One region of the Trichococcus sp. TS_SC_9 genome, then DNA from elsewhere that is predicted to be linked to it. Evidence: riboswitches for the same ligand, from Rfam matches in the RefSeq annotation. Region 1 holds a riboswitch; the other holds the start of a gene.
What was found. Region 1 has a riboswitch for FMN ahead of AC0J5I_RS13125 (ECF transporter S component). Riboswitches for the same ligand answer to the same signal wherever they lie in the genome.

Region 1 (11,203 bases):
ACATCAAAATAGCGGATCAGAGCCGTTTCGTCGTACAAAAACCGGATCTTCAAGAGCAGTCTGAACTGCTTCTTGAGAACATTCTGGCGAATGATGAAATTCTGGATGCAATCGATGGTAAAGTAGATGATTTCAGCCGGATCACCATAGAGGACGAGGAAAATAATCCCTTGCTTTTGATGGTTTTTGTTCATACTTTTGAATTGCAGGGACAAGCCGGAATGCTCGTCATCAGTTATGAGCTGGACGAATTTCAGGCTTATGAACTGAACGCAAAAAGCATTACTTTGTTGTTGTTGACAGTCTATCTAATGGGGACGATCATCTATTATCAGTACCTGATAAGGAATGTTGCCGAACCGTTGGAGGTTATGAAGGATATCGCCTTCAAATACTCCCGGAATGATTTTTCCAAGCGGATTACGTTCGAATCCTATGATGAAATATCCGGATTGGGCACCGCCATGAATAAGCTGGGAAAGACTCTCCAAGCCACGACGCTGATGAACAGGGAAGAGCGGGAACTGTTGAATCATCTGTTTGATTCTTTGCCGGCAGGAATCCTTTACTTTGACCAAAATTTTCATTTGAAATTAGTGAATGGACCTGGCCAAGAATTTTTGGATTTTTGGCGAAGGGTGGATCCGAATGCAGAAGCTAAAGCAATACCGCACCAGTTCAAGGAAATGGTCCAACATGCCTTCAACACAACATCCGGATCGGAAGTGGAGCTCAGTTGGTCCCAGCGGCATTATAACGTTAAAGTGACGCCGGTCATCCAAACAGATCTGCAAAAAACTGCCGGGGTTCTGATTGTGTTGCAGGATGTGACGAACGAAAGGCAATTGGATATTATCCGCGGTGATTTCATCACGAATGTATCCCATGACTTGCGGACGCCGTTGCAGATGATAAAAGGGTACAGCGAAGCCATTATCGATAACATCGCTGAAAGCAATGAGGAGAAAATCGAAATGGCCCAAATCATTTTGGATGAAACGACCGAGATGAACAAAATGGTGAACAACCTTCTGGATTTGTCGCGAATGCAAGCGGGTTACATAGAATTGAACCAGCAAAATGTCGATCTCGATGCCTTCTTCAAACATTTGGCGGGCAGGTTCGAAAACAGTTTTAAAGAAGCGGCCATCCAATTTTCTTATGAACTGGCGGATGGCATCAAAGTCTATTCTTTTGACGAAGAGAAAATGAATCAGGTGTTTTACAATCTGATCGACAATGCGGTACGCTATTCAGCCGAAATCGGTACGCGAAGACAAAAATTCATCCATATCACGGTCCGTTTGGATGATATGTTGGATAAAGTTGTCTTTGAAATCAGCGATAACGGCATCGGTATCCAGGCTGAAAGTTTACCGTTCATTTTCGAGCGTTTTTATAAAAATGATAAATCGCGGACATACTCGAAACAAAAGGGAACCGGCATCGGGCTTTCGATTGTGAAGACAATCGTGGAAGCGCATGACGGGGAAATAGAAGTCCATAGCGAACCGGGGGTAGGGACGACTTTCTTGGTCCGTTTTCCATTTCACGCAAGTTGAGAAAAGCGATCGGAAGATAGTCTGAAAATAATTATCTCGAAACTGTGATATTATCCTTGACAATCGTGTGTGCATCGCTTATAGTTTGTGTATAACAAAATATAAATAAGATTCGTCTTCAGGGCAGGGTGAAATTCCCGACCGGTGGTAAAAGTCCACGACCTCGCAATAGTTCATTGCGGGCTGAACTGGTGTAATTCCAGTACCGACAGTACAGTCTGGATGGGAGAAGATGGGGTTTCTTTGAATTGCAATTTCAAAGGCTCTATTTTTATGTGTCCATTTGAGGATGATAAGAATAGGGTCTTTTTGGATTTGGAGAAACCCATCTCTGAGACAGTCAACAGGGAGGATTCATTAACATGCAACAAAACAAAACAAAAAGATTGGTCGGTATTTCATTATTTGGGGCATTGGCATTTGTGCTGATGTTCATCGCTTTCCCGGTAATTCCAGCATTTTCTTATCTGAAGATCGACTTCAGTGATTTACCGATTCTGCTTTCATTTTTCCTTTACGGTCCAGCCGGCGGAATCATCTCTGCTGTCATCCGCTCCATTTTGCACTACCTTCAGACGGGCGGGGATATGGGCTATCCGATCGGGGACTTCGCAAGTCTCTTGGCGACGCTCTCTTACACGTTGCCTATCTACTACCTATTGAAAAAAGCAAAAACAAAAACAGCCGTTATCTTGGCGCTGTTGACGGGTACTTTGGTTTTGACGGTTGTCTTATCAGTGGCCAATTGGTTCATCATCACCCCGTTGTACATGTATCTTTTGAATTTTGAAATGGGTTCTGTCAAAGAATTGGTATTGGCTGGCATAGTGCCTTTCAATATCATCAAAGGACTTGTCGTCAGTGCGGTCATCCTCTTGGTGATGCCGAAGCTGAAACCTTGGCTGGCGCATAACAAAGTTCCTTTTGCCCAGTAATCATTAGGGACTGATATTTTAATTGTTTCAAGAACAAGAGGCTGCACCCGAATCAGTGATGATTCAGAGTGCAGCCTCTTTTGCGTTGTCCCCTCCGTATGGAAGTCTCGGAATCACTGTTCCACAGGAGGAAACGGAGATTCTGAGCGCAAGATGGCGCCAGTGGGGCATTTTCGGTAGGCATCCAGAAACGCACCAAAATGTTCGGGGGGTATCGGTGCTTTGCCCGTATTCGAATCCATTATGGAGAAAGCAATCCCTTCGGAAGTATAGTCGAAGAGAGCCGGTGAAATTATTTGGCAAAGTCCACAAGCGATGCAGTTATCTTGATTTACTTTGGTATAATACATAGAGTAACCTTCTTTACAAAAATTTGGTGGTGATAACATGAAAAGTTTGACATACATAGAGTATCTTTTTTTGGATTGCATTTCAACCGAACGCCCCATCAAGGAAGCGACTCTTTTTTATAACCTGATTGGCAAACGGACTGTGTCCACCATGCTCCAGTGCCGTCAATATGATCTGGAAGCCTATTTCACTGTCATGCCGGGCATGAAACCGATCGTGTTGAAAAAAGGCCTCGAGCGATTGCTTTCGGATGGTTTGATCATCGGTAACGATGGCGAGGGCTATCTTCTGACCAAAGCGGGAAGCGAGATACAAGCTGATTTTTTCAGCAGTCACGCGCATTTTTCTTTGCCAAACCAAATGGGATTTGCCCTCGTTCAGAGTGTTTTGCACCGCCGGATGCTTTTTCTGATCCAAATCCTTTCCGAAATGCTGCATAAAAATAAGCATTACTATCCCATTGAGAGGGAAGCGAAAGAGCAGCTTTGGATGAAGCGCTTGTTGACTCAGCATGCCGGAGATAAAGCCACTTTTGCGCGCGCCTGTGGAGAAGAATGGCATACTTACCTGTCACGGCTGCCTGAAAGGGATGCAGGGCTCTTTGCACTGCAATTTGAAGGCACGGACCACCTGAGGAAAACAACCGGTCAGATGGCCGGCCTGTTCTCGTTGGATGAAGCCGAAGTGAAAATACTGCTTCACCAAAATTGGCTGAGTTTGTATGCTGCATTGGAAAAAGAACCAGAAAAGTTCCCTGTCCTTGCTTCGGTCATGCTTATGACGATAAAGGAAAACGGCTTGGCTTCCGCCAGTGCTGAAACGACTATGCGTTATTTCATGAACGGGCATAGCATAAATGAAATCATCTCGATGCGTGGATTGAAACAGAGCACAATCCAAGATCATTTTGCTGAAATTGCCTTGATCTATCGAGAATTCCCAACGCAAGAATTTTTGGATAAGGAAAAATTGCACTATCTGCAACAACTCGTGGAACGAAAAGAACGTGTCGATTATCGGGAAATCCAAAAAGTATTTTCCGAAATCAACTTTTTCGAGTCCCGGTTGATACAAATAAGAAGTGAGGTTGCGGCTAAATATGGATGAAGCACAATTGAAATCAGAACTTCAGAAATACTTCGGCTACACGGCATTCAAGGACGGGCAATTGGAGCCCATCCAATCCGTTTTGGCGGGCAAGCACACGCTGGCAACTTTACCCACGGGAACCGGGAAATCCTTGATATATCAGTTGAGCGGATACCTTTTGGAAGGGATAGTCGTTATCGTTTCGCCTCTTTTATCTTTGATGGAAGATCAAGTGGCCCAACTGAAATTCATGGGTGAAAAAAAGACGGCCTCATTGAACAGCATGCTGCAGTTCGAAGAAAGGCAAAGATTATTAAGCAACCTGAATCAAATCAAGTTTTTGTTCCTTTCTCCCGAGATGCTGCAGAACCAAGTTGTGTTGAACAAACTCAAGCAGATCCCGCTCGCTTTGTTTGTGGTCGATGAAGCGCATTGCATTTCCCAGTGGGGCTTGGATTTCCGTTCCGATTATCTATTTTTGGGCGCTGCAAGGCAAGAATTGGGCAACCCTTTGACGTTGGCGCTCACTGCGACAGCGACGCCTACCGTGATGGAGGATATCATCGGTTCCCTGCATATTGATGGAAGTGAATTGAACGTATTTGAGGGCCCGGTTGACCGTGCCAATATTTATTACAAAGTCGTTGCAGTGCCTCCAGTGGGAAAGCAGGAGTACCTCCTGGAGCTTCTGGAGAAATATCCATCTCCGGGCATCATTTACTTCTCCAGCAAGGCACAAGCTGATGCGGTCGCATTCATGATCCGGAAAAAAACAAATTTGCGCGCAGAAGCCTATCATGCCGACCGGACAAATGAAGATAGGATCACTATCCAGCATCAATTTCTTCAGGATGAGTTGGACGTCATTTGTGCCACCAGTGCTTTCGGAATGGGGATCAATAAGCCGAACATTCGCTATGTGATCCATTACCACATGCCGAATTCCCTTGAGGAATATGTGCAGGAGATAGGGAGAGCGGGGCGTGACGAGCAACAGAGCACGGCGGTCCTATTGTATTCAGAACCGGACTTCAACTTTAAAGTGAAGATGCTGCAAAGTGATTTTCCGAACGATCATGCAATTGAAAGTGTCATCAAAAATAAGACGATCAATCCAGAGCATGGGAGTTCGACTGAGCAAACCTTGTTGTCGCATATCTTGCGCCAGCGATTCACAAAAGAGGAGGCGAAGCATTTTATCGCAGCCCGCCACGATCTGAAGAAAAACTTACTGAAGGGCATGAAGGGATTTGCCGAAACCGACACATGCAAACGAGACTTTATTTCCGCCTATTTCGGGAAAAGCAGTCTCGTCAAACCTGAATACTGCTGTGATAGCTGCGGGAACGAAGACCCGCCTTTAGTGGGGGAATTCAGGACCAGGAATACGGTTCCAATGACAGAAACACCGCATTGGGAAAAAATCCTGTCAGACCTTTTTCTTTTATAAAATTTAACCCAAAAATTACGAAAATGTGCTACAATTAGCATGAATCACTTATAGGAGGAACCCGAATGGATAAAAAGAATCGCAATCGCAATAATGGAGAGCCTTGGTCACGTAAATTCGGCGAAGATGAAAATCTGAAGAGCCGGCAGTATTCACGTTCGGCCAGAAATACAAAAAACAAAGAAGTAGCACCTCTATTAAAAGTATTGCTGTTTCTCTTTTTGGCTATTCTGATTATTCCATTTGCAACCATCTATTTTAACAAACAGAATCAAAATACTCCCGCACCTAAGAGTGCTGAACAAGTGATGATCAACAAGCGAGTGGCCAGTTCCAGTGTCGAAAGCAGTGAGAAAACGTCTTCCGAAGAGGCTTCAGAAGAGGTTTCCAGCGAAGTGGTCGAGAGCGCAGAGGAGCCCAAAGCTTCGATTGCGGAAACGCCAAGTTCGAGCGCCGCGCCTGCAGTGGTCGAAACACCTGTTGAAACAGTTAAAGAACCGGAAACGACTACTGGGGTATACAGTAATTCATACACCATCCAAGCGGGTGACAATCTTTACCGGATTGCTATTAACCACGGGATGACATTGGATGAATTGATGCAGGCCAACGGGTTGAGCAGCACAGAAGCACAAATCGGTATGGCATTGAAAGTTAAATAGTGAAAGCCGTCTGTCAAGGCGGCTTTTTCAATGAAATCGAACAGAATGAAGTCGGAGGTTTATTGTGAAAAAAATGAATATTGCCATCGATGGTCCAGCATCAGCAGGGAAAAGCACCATCGCGAAAAAAGTTGCGGAAAAGTTGGGATACATCTATTTGGACACAGGCGCGATGTACCGAACGTTGACTTATGCAGCTTTATCCAACGGAAGTGATCTGCATGATGAAGACGTCTTGCATACATTGCTGCAAGGAATCAGGATAACCTTTTCGACTGCCGAAAACGAAATGCAGCGTGTTTTTCTGAATGAGGAGGACGTGACCGAATCGATCAGGTCGGAGCAAGTGACCCAAAACGTCTCCCTGGTTTCGTCGTTCGCGAAAGTGCGTGAAGAGATGGTTGCCCGCCAGAAAAGCATCGCACGGTCCGGCGGCGTCGTAATGGACGGCAGGGACATCGGTACGGTCGTGTTACCTGATGCTGAGGTCAAGATATTCATGACAGCCACAGCCGAAGAAAGAGCGCTGCGCCGCTACAAAGAAAACATGGCGAAGGGTATGACCACTTCCTTGGAAGAGCTGACGGAAGACATGAAGCGCCGCGACCATTTGGACAGCACCCGGACGATATCCCCGTTGAAAAAAGCCGATGATGCCATCGTTTTGGACTCAACGCATCTGGAGATCGACGAAGTGGTGAAGCGGATTCTCGGCATTATCGAAGCGAACCTAAAACCCTTACAAACATTGGATTAACAATACTAGACGATTTTAAGCAAAGATGTTAGAATGATTGTATGCAGTATTACGCTTTCAAAAATATAGAGTCAAGGATTAATTTCTTAGCCGAAAGGCGGGGAGTTAAGGGAACTAGCCAATCGGTTGCCGCAGACTTTTAGGAGGAATAGTTACATGTCAGATTACATTGAAAACCCAGAGTTAAATGAAGAAGAGTCCAATAAAGTTGAGCAAACTATGCAAGATGTGTTGGATGAAGCATTATCCATTGAGGTGGGCGATACTGTCAAGGGAGAAGTTTTAAGTATCCAAGATAGACAAGCCATCGTAGGAATCATTGGGGGCGGGGTAGAAGGGGTTATTCCTTACAACGAATTATCTGCAAAACCATTCGATGAAGTTACAGAAATCCTAAACGTAGGTGACGTTGTGGATTTGGTTGTCATAAAACAAATCAAAGATAAAGAAAATGGAAGCTTCTTACTTTCGAAGCGTCGCGTTGATGCTAAAATCGTTTGGAAAGATATCCAAGATAAATTCGAAAACAACGAAATCATCGAAGCACCCGTCAAAGACGTCGTTAAAGGCGGATTGGTCGTTGATGTCGGCGTGAGAGGTTTTGTTCCGGCTTCAATGGTAGAAGACCATTTTGTGGAAGATTTCAGTTCTTATAAAGGCAAAGTGATGACCTTCAAGATTGTTGAACTTGAACCTAGCGAAAACCGTCTGATTTTATCGCATAAAGCGGTTGTGGAAACAGAAAAAGAAGCCAATAAAGGCAAATTGATGGACGAATTGGTAGCCGGAGACGTTGTCGAAGGAACGGTCGCTCGTCTGACCAACTTCGGTGCATTCGTTGATTTGGGCGGCGTGGATGGTTTGGTCCACATTTCACAAATTGCCCACGAGCACGTGAAAAATCCGGGTGATGTTTTGGCGATCGGGCAATCCGTCAAAGTCAAAATTTTATCCATCGACAAAGAAAATGGCCGTGTTTCCTTAAGCATCAAAGACACATTGGCTGGTCCTTGGAATGCGATCGCTGAAAAAGCACCAATCGGAGCTGTATTGACTGGTGTTGTCAAACGTTTGACAAGCTTCGGTGCATTTGTGGAAGTTTTCCCTGGGGTTGAAGGTTTGGTTCACATTTCCCAAATTTCCCATCAACACATCGCGACTCCGCATGAAGTGCTGCAAGAAGGCCAAGAAATTCAAGTCAAAGTGTTGGATGCCAAAGAAGATGAGCAACGCCTATCTCTAAGCATCAAGGCTTTGGAAGAAAAAGCTGTGACTGAAGCACCCGCAGCTGATGAGAAAAGAGAGAAAAAAGAGAAAAAAACCGAAGAATATGTTGCTGACGATTCAGACGGAAACTTCACATTAGCAGATTTATTAGGCGACAAACTTTCAGGTTTGAAAGACGATTCTGAAGCCTAATCAGCAAGGAAAATGAACATGTGAGGGCATGGAATTCCATCCATGCCCTTTTTTTGTTGTTATTATTGACGGATGTGTGTTATAACTGACATGGACGAAAACATTGAGAAAACCATACACAGTGAGCAAATACCCAAAAAGATTTGTGTTGTAGAGGAAAAGAAAGGCGGAGGTTAGATGCCAAATCCAGTAGTAGCCATAGTAGGCAGACCAAACGTAGGAAAATCAACAATATTCAATAGACTGGCAGGAGAGAGAATTTCCATAGTCGATGACGTCTCAGGTGTCACACGCGACAGAATTTATGCAAAAGGAGAATGGTTGGGCAAAACATTCAATATCATCGATACAGGCGGGATCGATATCACGGATGAGCCTTTTATGAGCCAAATCAAATTGCAGGCGCAAGTGGCGATCGAGGAAGCCGACGTCATCATCTTTTTGACATGCGTCAGAGAAGGTGTGACGGATGCAGATGAAAACGTCGCAAGAATCCTGTACCAATCCGATAAACCTGTCATATTGGCGGTAAACAAAGTGGATAACCCGGAAATGCGCGCCGAAATATTCGATTTTTACAGTCTGGGATTAGGCGAACCCTATCCTGTTTCAGGAAGCCACGGCTTAGGTCTTGGAGATCTGCTTGATGCGGTTGTAGCGAATTTCCCAACAGAAGAAGAGAATGCGGAAGAAGAAGGCATCATCAACTTCAGCTTTATCGGCCGTCCGAACGTAGGCAAATCTTCCTTGGTGAATGCCATTTTGGGAGAAGAACGCGTAATCGTATCGGATATTGCAGGCACAACCCGTGACGCTATCGATACGATGTTCGTTGATGATGAGGGTGCCAAATTCCGGATGATCGATACAGCCGGAATCCGGAAAAAAGGCAAAGTCTACGAATCAACGGAAAAATACAGCGTCATGCGTGCCATCCGTGCCATCGAGCGTTCGGATATCGTTATGGTCGTGCTGAATGCGGAAGAGGGCATCCAGGAGCAGGATAAAAAGGTTGCCGGATATGCGCATGAAGCAGGCAAAGGGATCATCATTCTCGTGAACAAATGGGACACCTTAGAAAAAGACAATCATACAATGAAGGAATTCGAGGACAAAATCCGCAAAGAATTCCAGTATCTTTCTTATGCGCCAATCATGTATGTTTCAGCGGTAACGAAACAGCGATTGTCCAATATTCCTGCTAAAATCAAGGAGATCAGCGAAAATCAAAACCGCCGTATCTCTTCATCCTTGTTGAATGATGTCCTGATGGATGCTGTCGCGCACAATCCGACGCCGTCCGACAAAGGACGTCGTCTGAAGATTTACTACATGACGCAAGTGGCCGTAAAACCGCCGACATTTGTTGTTTTTGTCAACGACCCAGAATTGCTGCATTTCTCTTATGAGCGTTTCCTTGAAAACAGAATTCGAGATTCGTTTGATTTCGAAGGGACACCATTCCATTTGATTGCCCGTCAAAAAAAATAAATTACCTTCCCGAAGGCATTAAATCCACTATAATCGTTGCAGTAGCACGGTTTGTGTGATATTCTTTATTAGAAATATCTTTTCAACTTGACTGCGGTATTTCAGAACTGTTTTTGGACCACTCAAAAATAGTTTTTCCATGTTTTGTTGTGTTATCAAAGAAAGCATGTATTCTTCTTCTTTAAAGGAGGTGAAAGGACAACATGGCAAACAAAGCTGAATTAATCGAAAGAGTTGCTGGAAAAACAAACTTGACTAAAAAGGATGTTACAGCAAGCGTTGATGCATTATTTGAAGTGATTCAAGAAGCATTAAAAGACGGTGAAAAAGTTCAAGTCATCGGTTTTGGTAATTTTGAAGTTCGTGATCGTGCAGCTCGTAAAGGACGCAATCCTCAAACTGGGGAAGAAATCCAAATCGAAGCAAGCAAAATCCCTGCATTCAAACCAGGTAAAGCATTGAAAGATGCAGTTAAATAATTAATGAAAATGAAGTTGGGGCCTTACGGGGCTTCGGCTTTATTTTTTTTGCCAAAATTCTGAGGAAGCCTCTAAAGGGGATTCAATGTGTTTTTGACGGAGAAAAGCCTGAGGAACAAATAGATACAGATGCTGAACTTTATGATAAAATATAAAGGAAGAGCACCAGCAAGCAGAGTGTATTTGAAGGAGCAGTAGACGAATGAATAATGAAGCACATGCAATGATAGAAGCCATTCAAAAGAATGATTTGGATGCGGCTGTTCAACTGTTCAAACAATCAGTTGAGCAATCCGTCCTGGAGAACAACAACGCTGATTTGGCCGAATTGGCAGAAACGATGCATGCCTTGGGCTTCTTGAGCGAAGCAAAAGAGGCATATGGAGCATTGAACTACCTGTCCCCGCATATACAGGAGTGGAATATCGCTTTGGCAGAAATCGCCATCGACGAAGACGATTACGATCAAGCTTTGGATATCCTCCTAACAATCGATAAAGAAAGTGACGTTTACCCGCAGGCTTTGTTGACGATGGCTGATGCTTATCAAGTTCAAGGTTTGTACGAAGTCAGCGAAAAGAAAATTTTTGAAGCAATGACGCTGTTGCCGGATGAACCTATATTGGATTATGCGTTGGCGCAGCTTTACCATTCGATCGGGGAGTACAAGAAGGCCATCCCGATCTACGAGGAACTTTCATACGGAAACGGCGAAATCGCATCCGCAACGCAACTGAATTTTTTCCTGGGCGACTGCCACAATGCTATCGGTGCGTTCGAGACAGCCCTGCAGTATCTGGAAAAAATCCCGGCTGACGAACATTTCCCGGACAGTTATTTCCAACTCGGCTTCACCTATTTCCAACTTAAGGAATATGCGCGCGCCATCACCATTTTTAATAAATTGCTCGAAGTGGACAATGCTTACCTGAGCGCATATTTGTATTTGGCGAATGCGCTTGAGGCTGAACTGGAGTTGGAAGAAGCGCTTGCCGTGATGGAACAGGC
Region 2 (11,203 bases), 1.4 Mb from region 1:
CAGCGAATTTCTGTGCCATCTCAACCAATTCTTCGGTCGGGAACAGCGATTCCGGCGCGCAGATCGTGACATCAACGCCAAGGATAGCGCCGGTAACCAACAGACTGTTGGCGACATTGTTGCGTCCATCCCCGACATAGACCAACTTTAGTCCGGCCAGCTTGCCGAAATGTTCTTTGACCGTCAGGAAATCGGCGATCATTTGGGTCGGATGCCATTCATCCGTCAGGCCGTTCCATACCGGCACACCGGCATATTTCGCCAAATCTTCGACAGTTTTTTGGCTGAAGCCGCGGAATTCGATGCCGTCGAACATGCTGCCGAGCACTTTAGCGGTATCTTCAACAGATTCCTTTTTGCCCAATTGAATATCATTTTTCCCTAGATATTCAGGATGCGCCCCAAGATCGATGGCAGCCACTGTAAAAGCGGCTCTGGTACGGGTGGATGCTTTTTCGAACAAAAGGCAGATGTTTTTGCCTTCCAGATAACGGTGCGGAATATTTCGTTTCTTCAGATCCTTCAGATGCGCCGAAAAATCAATCAGATACTCTAATTCTTCCCGAGTGAAATCTTTTTCCGCCAATAAGCTTCTTCCTTGAAATACTTGTTCCAAATTCTGCCATCCCCTTTTAATTATATTCTCACTGTCGTTCTTGCGAACGACCATTTCCGAGTCGTGATGCAACTATTATTGGACTCATTTTATACCCAATTCTAATGAATTACAAACTTTATTTTAATCCTACTGTATAGAATACGGCATGGTTCCTACAGCCAAATACTAGCCTTTGGCGCTTCGGTAACCCGCCCGCCGCTGAACATTTGTTTGTTAAAAATTGTAATTGACATTATCACGGATTGGGATTATCCTAGAGACAACTTAATTGAATAGTCTTCAGGGACGGGTGAAAATCCCTACCGGTGGTAAAGCCCACGAGCCGTTAAGGCAGATTCGGTTAAATTCCGAAGCCGACAGTCAGAGTCTGGATGAAAGAAGACAACAACCATTTATCGAATGGCACGCTACGTTTATTTGTCATACAAAAAACGTTTTCGCGCCATCCGTTCATGAATCGGAATGTCAATCCCTGGGTGTAGTCTATGCCCAGGGATTTTTGGCTTTATTTAGCTGGCCTTCCTTTGTCGAGCCCTGAAGCAGAACAGTTCAGGGCTCTTTATTTTGGAAAAGGGAGGCACGGAATGATGCAAGATAAGGATACATACTTTATGCAACTGGCTCTGGAATTGGCGGAAAAAGGCCGCGGTGCTGTTGCGCCCAATCCAATGGTAGGCGCCATCATCGTAAAAGATGGGCGTATCATCGGATCCGGTTACCATGAAAAAATCGGGGAAGGCCATGCTGAAGTGAACGCGTTCCGCTCGGCCATAGAAGATGTGGCCGGCGCGACCATCTACGTGACCCTGGAGCCTTGCTCCCATTACGGAAAAACACCGCCCTGCTCCGACAAGATCATCGAAAAGAAGATCGGGCGAGTCGTCATTGCGGCTTTGGATCCGAATCCATTGGTTTCCGGGCGCGGAGTCAAGAAACTGGAGGATGCCGGCATCGAAGTGGTGACCGGCGTGCTGGCCGAAGAAAGCAGTCGCTTGAATGAAATATTCATGAAATACATCGTAAAAAAAGAGCCTTTCGTCGTCATGAAAGCAGCGATGTCCCTTGACGGAAAGATCGCGACCAGGACCGGTGAATCGCAATGGATCACCGGTCCTGCCGCAAGGGAACGGGTGCATCAACTGCGCAGCGCCCTCACCGGCATCATGGTCGGTGTTCAGACCGTCATTATGGACAATCCGCAACTAACCTCCCGCATTCCGGGAGGAAAAAATCCGGTGCGGATCATCATCGACAGCACCCTGCGCATCCCGCTGGAAGCAAAAGTGCTCCAGGATCAGGATACGGCCAAGACAATCATCGCAACGACAGAACGGGCGGACCGCAATAAGGCAGCCCAGCTAGAAGAAGCCGGCATCGAAATTTTGACTGTACCCGCTAAGGACGGCCGGACCGACCTGAAAGCACTGATGAGAGTCCTTGGGGAGCGCGACATCGACAGCATCCTTCTGGAAGGCGGCGCAACCTTGAACTTTTCAGCCCTAGAGGCGCACATCGTCGATAAGGTGCAAGTCTACGTCGCCCCGAAACTGATCGGAGGAGAAACGGCAAAAACACCCGTCGGCGGAGAAGGAATTGAGAAGTTGAGCCAAGCTTTCAGCGTGATCGAGCTAAAGGCTAGCACTGTTGGGGAAGACATCCTCTTAGAAGGATACCTTTCCAAGAAGGAATAACAGAGGAAAGTGGGAGGGAATTCATGTTTACTGGAATCATCGAAGAAGTCGGCACCTTAAAAGGAATCCGCCAGGGCCAAAAATCTTCCGTCGTCACAGTCGGCGGCAAAAAAGTGCTGGCAGGGACAAAGATCGGCGACAGCATTTCCACCAATGGCATCTGCCTGACGGTCACGAAGCTGCATAAGGATGCCTTCGAAGCCGACGTCATGCCGGAAACGCTGCAACGCTCCAATCTTGGAGCCCTACAGATGGGGGGCCGCGTCAATCTGGAACGGGCATTGCAGCTCGACACCCGACTGGGCGGGCACATCGTCAGCGGCCACATTGACGGAACCGGCTCGATCAAGGAATACCGCAAGGATGATAATGCCGTCTGGATCACCATCTCGGCCGAACCGGCGCTGCTCCGCTACATCATTGAAAAAGGCTCGATTGCCATCGACGGCGTCAGCCTGACGGTGGCCACAGTCGACAGCGCATCGTTCCAGGTGTCCATCATTCCCCATACCGGGGCAGAGACGATCCTGCTTGAGAAGAAATTGGGCGACACGGTCAATCTGGAGTGCGACATCATCGGCAAATACGTGGAAAAACTGCTGGGCCTGAGCCCTAAAAAACAAACAAAACAAAGCAATCTATCTGAAGCTTTCTTGCAAGAGAACGGCTTTTTCTAAAATTAAGAGGAGGGAAACATACATGTTCAATACATCTGAAGAAATCATCGCGGACATCAAAGCCGGAAAAATCATCGTGCTGGTCGATGATGAGGATCGCGAAAATGAAGGCGATCTGATCTGCGCAGCCGAATTCGCGACGCCGGAAAACATTAATTTCATGGCCATCTACGCGAAAGGCTTAATCTGCATGCCTATGGATCGGACACTCACCGAGAAACTGGTGCTGACTCCTATGGTGGACCGCAACACCGATAATCACGGGACAGCCTTCACCGTCGCCATCGACCATGTCGAGACAACCACCGGCATCTCTGCTTTCGAACGCTCTTTGACCGTCATGAAGGCAGTTGAGGATGATGCCCAGCCTGAGGATTTCCGTAGACCCGGCCACATTTTCCCGCTGAAGGCAGTGGACAACGGCGTGCTCGCGCGCAACGGCCACACCGAAGCCACCGTCGACTTGGCGCGTTTGGCCGGGCTGAAGCCGGCAGGTCTCTGCTGTGAAATCATGGCCAATGACGGCACGATGATGCGCACAGCCGAACTGATCACTTTCGCCAAAGAGCATGACCTGAAGATCGGCACAATCGCCGACCTGATCGCCTATCGCAAAGAGAACGAACAGCTCTACAAGCGCGAAGGCAAAGCCAAACTGCCCACCAAATACGGTGAATTCGACATTTACACTTACGTGAGCAGCATCGACGAAGACGAACACCACGTCGCCTTGGTCATGGGCGATGTCACGACGGAAGAATCCGTCCTCGTGCGCGTCCATTCTGAATGCTTGACCGGCGATGTCTTCGGGTCGAAACGCTGCGACTGCGGCCAGCAATTGGACGCGGCCATGAAGCAGATCGCTCAAGAAGGTCGCGGGGTATTGGTCTACTTGCGCCAAGAAGGACGCGGCATCGGCCTCGTCAACAAAATCCACGCTTATGCGCTGCAGGACCAAGGCTACGATACGGTTGACGCAAACCTGAAGTTGGGATTCCCAAGCGATTTGCGTGAATACTACATGGCCGACGAGATGCTACAGGACTTGGGCGTGAAAGAGATCAGGCTGCTGACGAACAACCCGCTTAAGATAGAAGGATTGAAAAAGCACGGCCTGAAGGTCACCGAACGGATTCCGATCCAGCTGGAAATCTTCGACGAAACACAACGCTATATGGAAACAAAGAAGCAAAAGATGGGGCACTTTCTAGACTTATAAAAAAACAACCAAACAGGAGGAAAACAAAATGAACATCATCGAAGGACAATTAATTGCACAGGATTTAAAAATCGCTATCGTGGTGGCAAGATTCAACGAATTCATCGGATCGAAATTGGTGGGTGGCGCTTTGGACGGCTTGAAACGTCATGGCGTGGCTGAAGATGCCATCGACTTGGCATGGGTGCCTGGCGCATACGAAATCCCATTGGTAGCGCAAAAAATGGCGGCTTCCGGAAAATATGATGCCGTCATCACTTTGGGCGCAGTCATCAAAGGCGCAACGGCGCATTTCGATTACGTCTGTTCCGAAGTTTCCAAAGGCGTAGCGACAGCCTCCATGAGCACGGGCGTACCGGTCATATTCGGCGTCCTGACGACCGACACGATCGAACAAGCCATCGAGCGCGCCGGCACGAAAGCGGGCAACAAAGGTTATGATTGTGCCGTATCCGCTATTGAAATGGCCAACCTGCTTAAGAACTTATAAAAGTTCATGGAAAACTAATGTTCAAAGAGGTCCGCACCATCATCCTTGACTATGACGGCACCCTCCATGACAGCACCAAGAATTACATCCACGCTTTCAAGCAAGCCTATGCTTACCTCGCTGAAGCCGGCCACGCCGCTCCAAGAGATTGGGCGGATGCGGAAATCACGAAGTGGCTGGGCTACAGCAGCAAAGCGATGTGGGAAAATTTCATGCCCAATCTGGATGAGGAAGTCCGATCGAAGGCCTCAAAAATGATCGGCCAGATCCTTCTGGAAAAAGCCCAAACCGGGCAGGCCATTCTTTACGAAGGCGCTCTGGAAACCTTGCAGGCATTGCAGGAGAAAGGCTACCGTTTGGTCTTTTTGAGCAACTGCAGCCGGGCATACATGGAAGCGCACCGGCAAAGTTTTGGCTTGGATCGCTACTTCGACGGCATGTACTGCACCGAAGATTTCAGCTTCATCCCAAAATATGAAATTTTCGAATCGATCCGATCCGTGTTTCCTGGCGGTTACCTGATCGTGGGCGACCGTTTCCAGGACATCGAGGTCGCCGAGCATCATCCAGTCCGCACAGTGGGCTGCCGCTACGGCTTCGGCTTCCCTGGAGAACTGGACTCGGCGGATGCACAGATAGACGATATCCGCGAATTGAATGACTTGCTGTAAGACATAGAAAGAGGCTGGGATTTTGTCCCAGCCTCTTTTTGCGCTTCCGGATATTAGGTGCATAAACGTGGAACAACCATTACAAATAGGGTTCGTCGGCTGTTCGCAAAACAACTGTTGCACATCAGCCGACACAAAGGAGATTCCTTGACTCTTCGCAAAAGTGCAGCTGCACATCAGCAAACACAACGGGGATTCGTCGGCTGTTCGCACGGGAGCATTTGACGAACAGCCGACGAAAGACTCTTTCACCGGAAATTCCGACTCAACCGGTCCAACAAGCGATAAAGCAACTCCCGGTTGCTCGCAGGTATCGGATAATTACGGATTTCCGCTGCCGTCTGCGTATACGTGCTTCCGTCCAAGAATGCCGCATCGTTCTTGAGAATGTTTTCAATGCTCTCCTTTGTGGATTCGAAATGGAATTGCAGACCGATCACATTGTCGTTATAGACAAAGCCTTGGTTCGCACAGATATCGCTTGCGAACAGGCGCTCCGCTCCTTCCGGCAAGCCGAATTGCTCCCCGTGCCAATGGAATACGACCAGTTCCTCAGGCAGTTCACCTAGCGTTTCCGAGTTCATCGTGCGAATCGGCAGCCAGCCCGCTTCCCGGAATTCCCCCTGAAAAATGTCAGCCCCCAAAGCTTTGGCAATCTGCTGTCCGCCGAGACACACACCGAAGACGGGCTTGCCCTGGCTGATGAGTGCACGGATAAGTTGCCGCTCCGCCTCCAGCCATGGCAGGTCATCCAAGACGCTCATGGGACCGCCCAATATCACCAGGAAATCCGTTTCCTCCGCTTTCGGCAATGCCGCCCCCAGAAAGAGGCGGTATACCCTGTATTCGGTTCCGGTCTGTCGGCACCAATTCTCGATTTCCGCTGGCCCTTCAAAATCCACGTGCTGTAAAATTGCGATTTCCATGCTGATCCCTCCTCAAAATTAGTTATTCCCATCATAATATATGAGCCCTCAACAGTCATCCATCCCGTGTTATTGAGTGCAGATGCGGGTCGAGAATGTTATGATAGACCTATAGAAAACACTTGATCCAAAGCCATTTTCGAAGGGAGCAAGTACCATGAGAAATCTGGACAAAGAAATTGCGATCATCAAAAAATTCAAAGCTGAGCACCCGAACAAAGCCTACAAACTCTACATCGAGACAAGCGACGACTTCGACTTCCATGACGAAACCGAAAGCGAAGACTACATCGCCGTCCTCATCGCCGAGCTGGAAACCGAAACGCCAGTAGAAAACCCGTTTCTGGAAGGCACATCCGCCTATACCTGGGATGCCGAATACGTCATCTACATCGACAAACCCACTACGGCCGATCGGGAATTGATCATGAAGCTTTATTATGACGAACTGCTCCAATATGTCTGAAGGGAATCACCCTTCAGGCATTTTTTCGTCCGTTTCGTCTTTAGCAGTTTCCTCCAAGATTCTCTCTGGGCGCTTAGGCTCGGCTGTTTTTCCCTCGTCGGTCCCACTTCCGCTTGGCTCCGGTTTTTTGGACGAACGCAGCATCTTCTCGACAAGCAATTTGACCAATCGATCCAGTTCAACCATCACAATCCCTCCCCTGCAGTTTTCACTATCATACAATATTCCGCCCGAATATTTCGGGATATTTTTATTCTTTTTGATGCGCATTGCAAAGTTTACGTTCAGTTTATCCCCTGTTGATATAGTCATACCAAGGTCTACAGAACACAAAAGTAGCCCAAATCAAAGGAGGAAAAATAATGAGTCAGAATTTTGAGAATGCGATCAGAGAGAGATTTGAGCAAGGCTTCAAAAATTGGAACAATGGGTACGATGCTTGGCTGGAGTGGTGCGAAACTTTGTATGAACCGGATGCGCACTACAATGTTTACAGCGATCGCTTGACCTTGCAACAATACAAGGACATGATGGGGCAACTTTTCCAAGCCTATGACATCGAACTGGGCGAATTCCATAATATGATTGTAGAAGGTGAGTGGGGCGCCATCCGCTATAACGTATATATCATCGACAAACGCACCGGCGAACGGATCGAACAGAAAACAATGGAGTTCGTCAAATTCAAAGAAAATCCCGAACCGATCGGGGTACGCGTCATCGAAGGCTGGGCTTTGTCCGACAAACCACTGTCCGCCCACTGATACCAAGTCACTTAACGTCTCCTGACTACATAAAAGCAGCCTCCAGAAATCCGTATGTTACGGACTTCCGGAGGCTGTTCGTTTTATAAAAGCTGCATCAAATAGATCAGTCGTTCAAGGACTGTTCGGACAACCACTGCATCAACGTGATCTCTGTTCCGCCGATCACTGCCGACACTTCATTGTTGTGGACATATACCCAAGAGAAATGGCCATTGTATTGATAAGGCGTGCCGTCCACATTTGTGTACAGACCGGAAGTGTCCTCGACATTATCAAACAAGGTCAAGTAAACATCTGCATCAGCGGCCAACAAGCGGTCGTAGGTAGGCAACGTATTGATTGCTGGAGGCAGCACCATGTCGTTTGCGGCGGCAGTGAACCAGATCGGCGTCTGCGCCAGATTCTGGATGTCCGCATCCGAGATCAAAACATCATTCAAACCTTCGCAGACAGGGAAAGCGGCAGCAAAGTAGCCAGGGTAATCACGCGCCATCAGCATCGTCATGTAGCCGCCGTTGGACGGTCCACCGATATAGATCCGGTCCGTATCGACATCCGGATTGTTGGCGACGTACTCTTCAATCAGCGCCATCAAAGCATCTTCGTACTTGGAAGTGCCATCCGCTCTTCCGCCGATTCCGTCCATCCAATAAGTCGGTGTCTGCGGAGCCAAGACATAGGCCCCATCGAAGTAGGACTGGATCTCATCCGTAGCCAAAGCAGTCGCTTTGTTTGCAGCTAACGGGATTGTCGCATCCGTTCCGCCTTCCCCGCCGCCATGCAGCCAGATGATCAACGGATTTTCTTGGTTGTCCTGCGCCGGGCTGTAGTCAGCATAAGTCAATGTGCCATCGTCAAAGGTCGATGCGCCGGTTTCGAAATCTCCGATGATTTCCTTGGTTGTTCCGGCAAATTCGGTGACGACCAGACCGGATACGGAGCCAGCCGGCGTTTCGATTGCCGCCTGCTGCGTGATGGTGTATGCGTTCGTCGTCCAATCATTGCGGCCGGTAGCGACTTGATAGTTCAAAGCAGAGCTCAGAGCCAAAGTCGGACCGTATTCCATTTCCAGTACCGCATATTTGCCTGTCTGAACGGCCGAATTGCCGTCTTTGTCGGCCACGTAGGCATTGGTGACGTTCACGATGCCTTCACCCAGCAAGGAGGGATTCAAACGGCTGTCACTTCTTGAGACGTTAACGCTGAATGTATCAGTCGTCACGGATCCCTGCGGAACCGGTCTGCCCAAGTCCACGATGATCTTCGTCACCGTTGCGCCCCAATCCTTCACTTCGATGACCGTTTCATAGGATGCAGGCTGCGTCTTCAACTCTTTTGCCAAAACCGGATCAGCCGTCGCAAACAGCCCACCTAAAACCACTGCGCTCAATGCCGTTACTTTAGCCATTTTTTTCACTCTACCCATCATATTTTTTCCTCCCGATCTATTTATATTTTTGTGTTGGATTCTTACAGAAAATGTTGCGCCTGCTCACGGCGTTCAGTCCAGGTCGGCCCCGTTTGAAGCGATGACCTTCTTGTACCAGTGGAACGAATCTTTTTTGCTGCGTTTCAAGCTGCCTTTTCCTTCATCATCATGATCGACATAGATGAAGCCGTAGCGTTTGGACATTTTGCCATATATTAAACTAATGCGTTGTCCAATTCAGTTGCTTCTGTTTGCTGTTGTGCTTCCACTTCTTGCTTATAAGCGGCTTTATCCATGACCTTGAAGAACGGCAGATAGACGAAATAGCTCACAGCGATCATAAGTGCTTGATAGACAGCCCATCTCCAGCCGCCTGCCATCAATCCGTTGATGATGACCGGAACACCCAGCGGCACCGCGATACCCGGCAGGTAAGGCAGGATGCCTGTCAGCATGCCAAGATAGGAAGTAACTGCAATGATCAAAGGCACCAGGATGAATGGGATAGCCAAAGTGAAGTTCATGATGATCGGCATACCGAAGATGATCGGTTCATTGATGCCGCAGATGTTCGGTATCAAGCTCAATTTTCCAAGGACACGGTATTGCTCCGATTTTGCCCGCAGCATCGCCAGCGCCAAACCTAAGGTAGCGCCTGAACCCATGAATAGGACCATCCCGAACATGCTTCCGGAAACGATATTCGGGATTTCCAGACCAGCGTTATACGCTGCCAAGTTTTCGGTACCAAGCGGTGTCCAAATCGGCATAAATACACTGTAGACAACCATCGCGCCGTGTACACCGACCAACCACAAAATTTGTGCCGCAAACATCGCAACCAACAGAGCCGTAAAGCTTCCGCCCAGTTTGGTCAATGGTGCAGCCACTACTGAAAAGATGAACGAATGGATATCGGCATAGGCAGTCAACGTCATCACGTAGCGGATGACCATTGCGATGACTGCCAGCACCAATCCAGGCACCAAACCGGAGAATGATTTGGATACGGTAGGCGGTACGCCGTCAGGCATCTTGATGACCCAGCCTTTAATTTTAAAAATGGTATAAACTTTCGCGGACAATAACGCGACAAAAAAGGCAGTAAACAGTCCCGGTGCGCCCATCCAAGTAGCGGGCAGCGAGGCCAATGTGTTCGCTTCGGAATAATTGAAAGGTGTCACAATCAAAAAGCTCATCAAGGCAAGAATCCCTGCCGGCGTACCGTCGATGTCATAGGACTCGGCAAACTTCGCAGCGATCAAATAAACAACATAGATAGCCAAAAGGTTGGTCGTTATTTCGGAAGGAATAACCGTAATCGTTTTCAATCCAGTGCTGACCAAAAAATCCTGATACCCTTGAACCGGGAAACTGTTCACGAGACTCCCCAAGGCACCCACGATCGTGATCGGCATCGCTGACATCAGACCATTCGTGATGGCACTAATGTATTTGTTGTTTTGGATCGCACCCGCACCACGTTGTAAACTCATTTGCACATTTGAAAAATCAGCCATTCTTTTCAGCCCCCTATTAATTTAATAAATTCAAAGCATCTGCCAATACTTTTTTGCCGTTCATCATGCCGTAATCCATCGAAGGAATCGTTGCGATCGTGACCTGATGGCCACTGTACTTCTTTTTGAAGCTCGCTTCCATGTAACCGACTTGTGGGCCCAGCAGAAGAATGTCGATATTCTGAATCAGTTTATCCACTTTTCCCTCCGCAGTGGCGTCGATAGTGACCTCTATCCCTCTTTCTTTTGCCGCATCCTTCATCCGTTCAACCAGCATACTGGTTGAGAAACCTCCTGCACAAGCCAACATAATTGATAGTGTCATGCAATCCCCTCCTGGCTCATTTTTTGTGTATGGAATAAATGGACTTCTTCCCTCAGTTGGATCAGGTGTTGCGCCAGATCCCTCACGGTCATGGCATTCATCACATGATCCTGTGCATGGACCATCAGCAGCGTCGTGCTGGTCGGTTTACCTCTGATTTCTTCTTGGATGATTGTTGTCTGCAGGTCATGCGCCTTGTTCAGGGAAGTCCTGGCCTCCCCCATCAGTTTATCGGCTTCCATAAACTCGCCCTTTTCGGCGGCTTGGATCGCTTTCATGCTGAACGCGCGGGCATCTCCCCCATGGATGATCAGTTGCATGATGATTTTCTCCTCGTCTTCCAAATGAATCCCTCCTGTCCTCTATCCTTTCATTTATAGATATGCAAAAACCGTGCCAACAC

Region 2: it holds a riboswitch for FMN, as region 1 does, so the genes downstream of both, ribD (bifunctional diaminohydroxyphosphoribosylaminopyrimidine deaminase/5-amino-6-(5-phosphoribosylamino)uracil reductase RibD) here and AC0J5I_RS13125 (ECF transporter S component) in region 1, are expected to answer to the same signal.

What each region holds. Positions count from the first base shown of each region.
Region 1 is NZ_CM149591.1:2,693,969-2,705,171, reverse strand. Features, by position in the region: gene AC0J5I_RS13130 (sensor histidine kinase) at 1-1,562, shown strand, start outside; FMN riboswitch at 1,673-1,800, shown strand; gene AC0J5I_RS13125 (ECF transporter S component) at 1,925-2,497, shown strand; gene AC0J5I_RS13120 (ferredoxin) at 2,611-2,847, opposite strand; gene AC0J5I_RS13115 (helix-turn-helix domain-containing protein) at 2,885-3,955, shown strand; gene AC0J5I_RS13110 (RecQ family ATP-dependent DNA helicase) at 3,948-5,387, shown strand; gene AC0J5I_RS13105 (LysM peptidoglycan-binding domain-containing protein) at 5,453-6,049, shown strand; gene cmk ((d)CMP kinase) at 6,111-6,806, shown strand; gene rpsA (30S ribosomal protein S1) at 6,963-8,225, shown strand; gene der (ribosome biogenesis GTPase Der) at 8,403-9,716, shown strand; gene AC0J5I_RS13085 (HU family DNA-binding protein) at 9,920-10,195, shown strand; gene AC0J5I_RS13080 (tetratricopeptide repeat protein) at 10,398-11,203, shown strand, end outside.
Region 2 is NZ_CM149591.1:979,576-990,778, reverse strand. Features, by position in the region: gene argF (ornithine carbamoyltransferase) at 1-670, opposite strand, end outside; FMN riboswitch at 891-1,006, shown strand; gene ribD (bifunctional diaminohydroxyphosphoribosylaminopyrimidine deaminase/5-amino-6-(5-phosphoribosylamino)uracil reductase RibD) at 1,204-2,310, shown strand; gene AC0J5I_RS04555 (riboflavin synthase) at 2,334-2,987, shown strand; gene AC0J5I_RS04550 (bifunctional 3,4-dihydroxy-2-butanone-4-phosphate synthase/GTP cyclohydrolase II) at 3,010-4,206, shown strand; gene ribH (6,7-dimethyl-8-ribityllumazine synthase) at 4,235-4,696, shown strand; gene AC0J5I_RS04540 (HAD family hydrolase) at 4,714-5,367, shown strand; gene AC0J5I_RS04535 (type 1 glutamine amidotransferase) at 5,616-6,293, opposite strand; gene AC0J5I_RS04530 (hypothetical protein) at 6,451-6,759, shown strand; gene AC0J5I_RS04525 (hypothetical protein) at 6,766-6,945, opposite strand; gene AC0J5I_RS04520 (nuclear transport factor 2-like protein) at 7,122-7,523, shown strand; gene AC0J5I_RS04515 (prolyl oligopeptidase family serine peptidase) at 7,630-8,955, opposite strand; partial or broken gene AC0J5I_RS04510 (family 1 glycosylhydrolase) at 9,028-9,165, opposite strand; gene AC0J5I_RS04505 (PTS sugar transporter subunit IIC) at 9,171-10,475, opposite strand; gene AC0J5I_RS04500 (PTS sugar transporter subunit IIB) at 10,492-10,800, opposite strand; gene AC0J5I_RS04495 (PTS lactose/cellobiose transporter subunit IIA) at 10,797-11,144, opposite strand.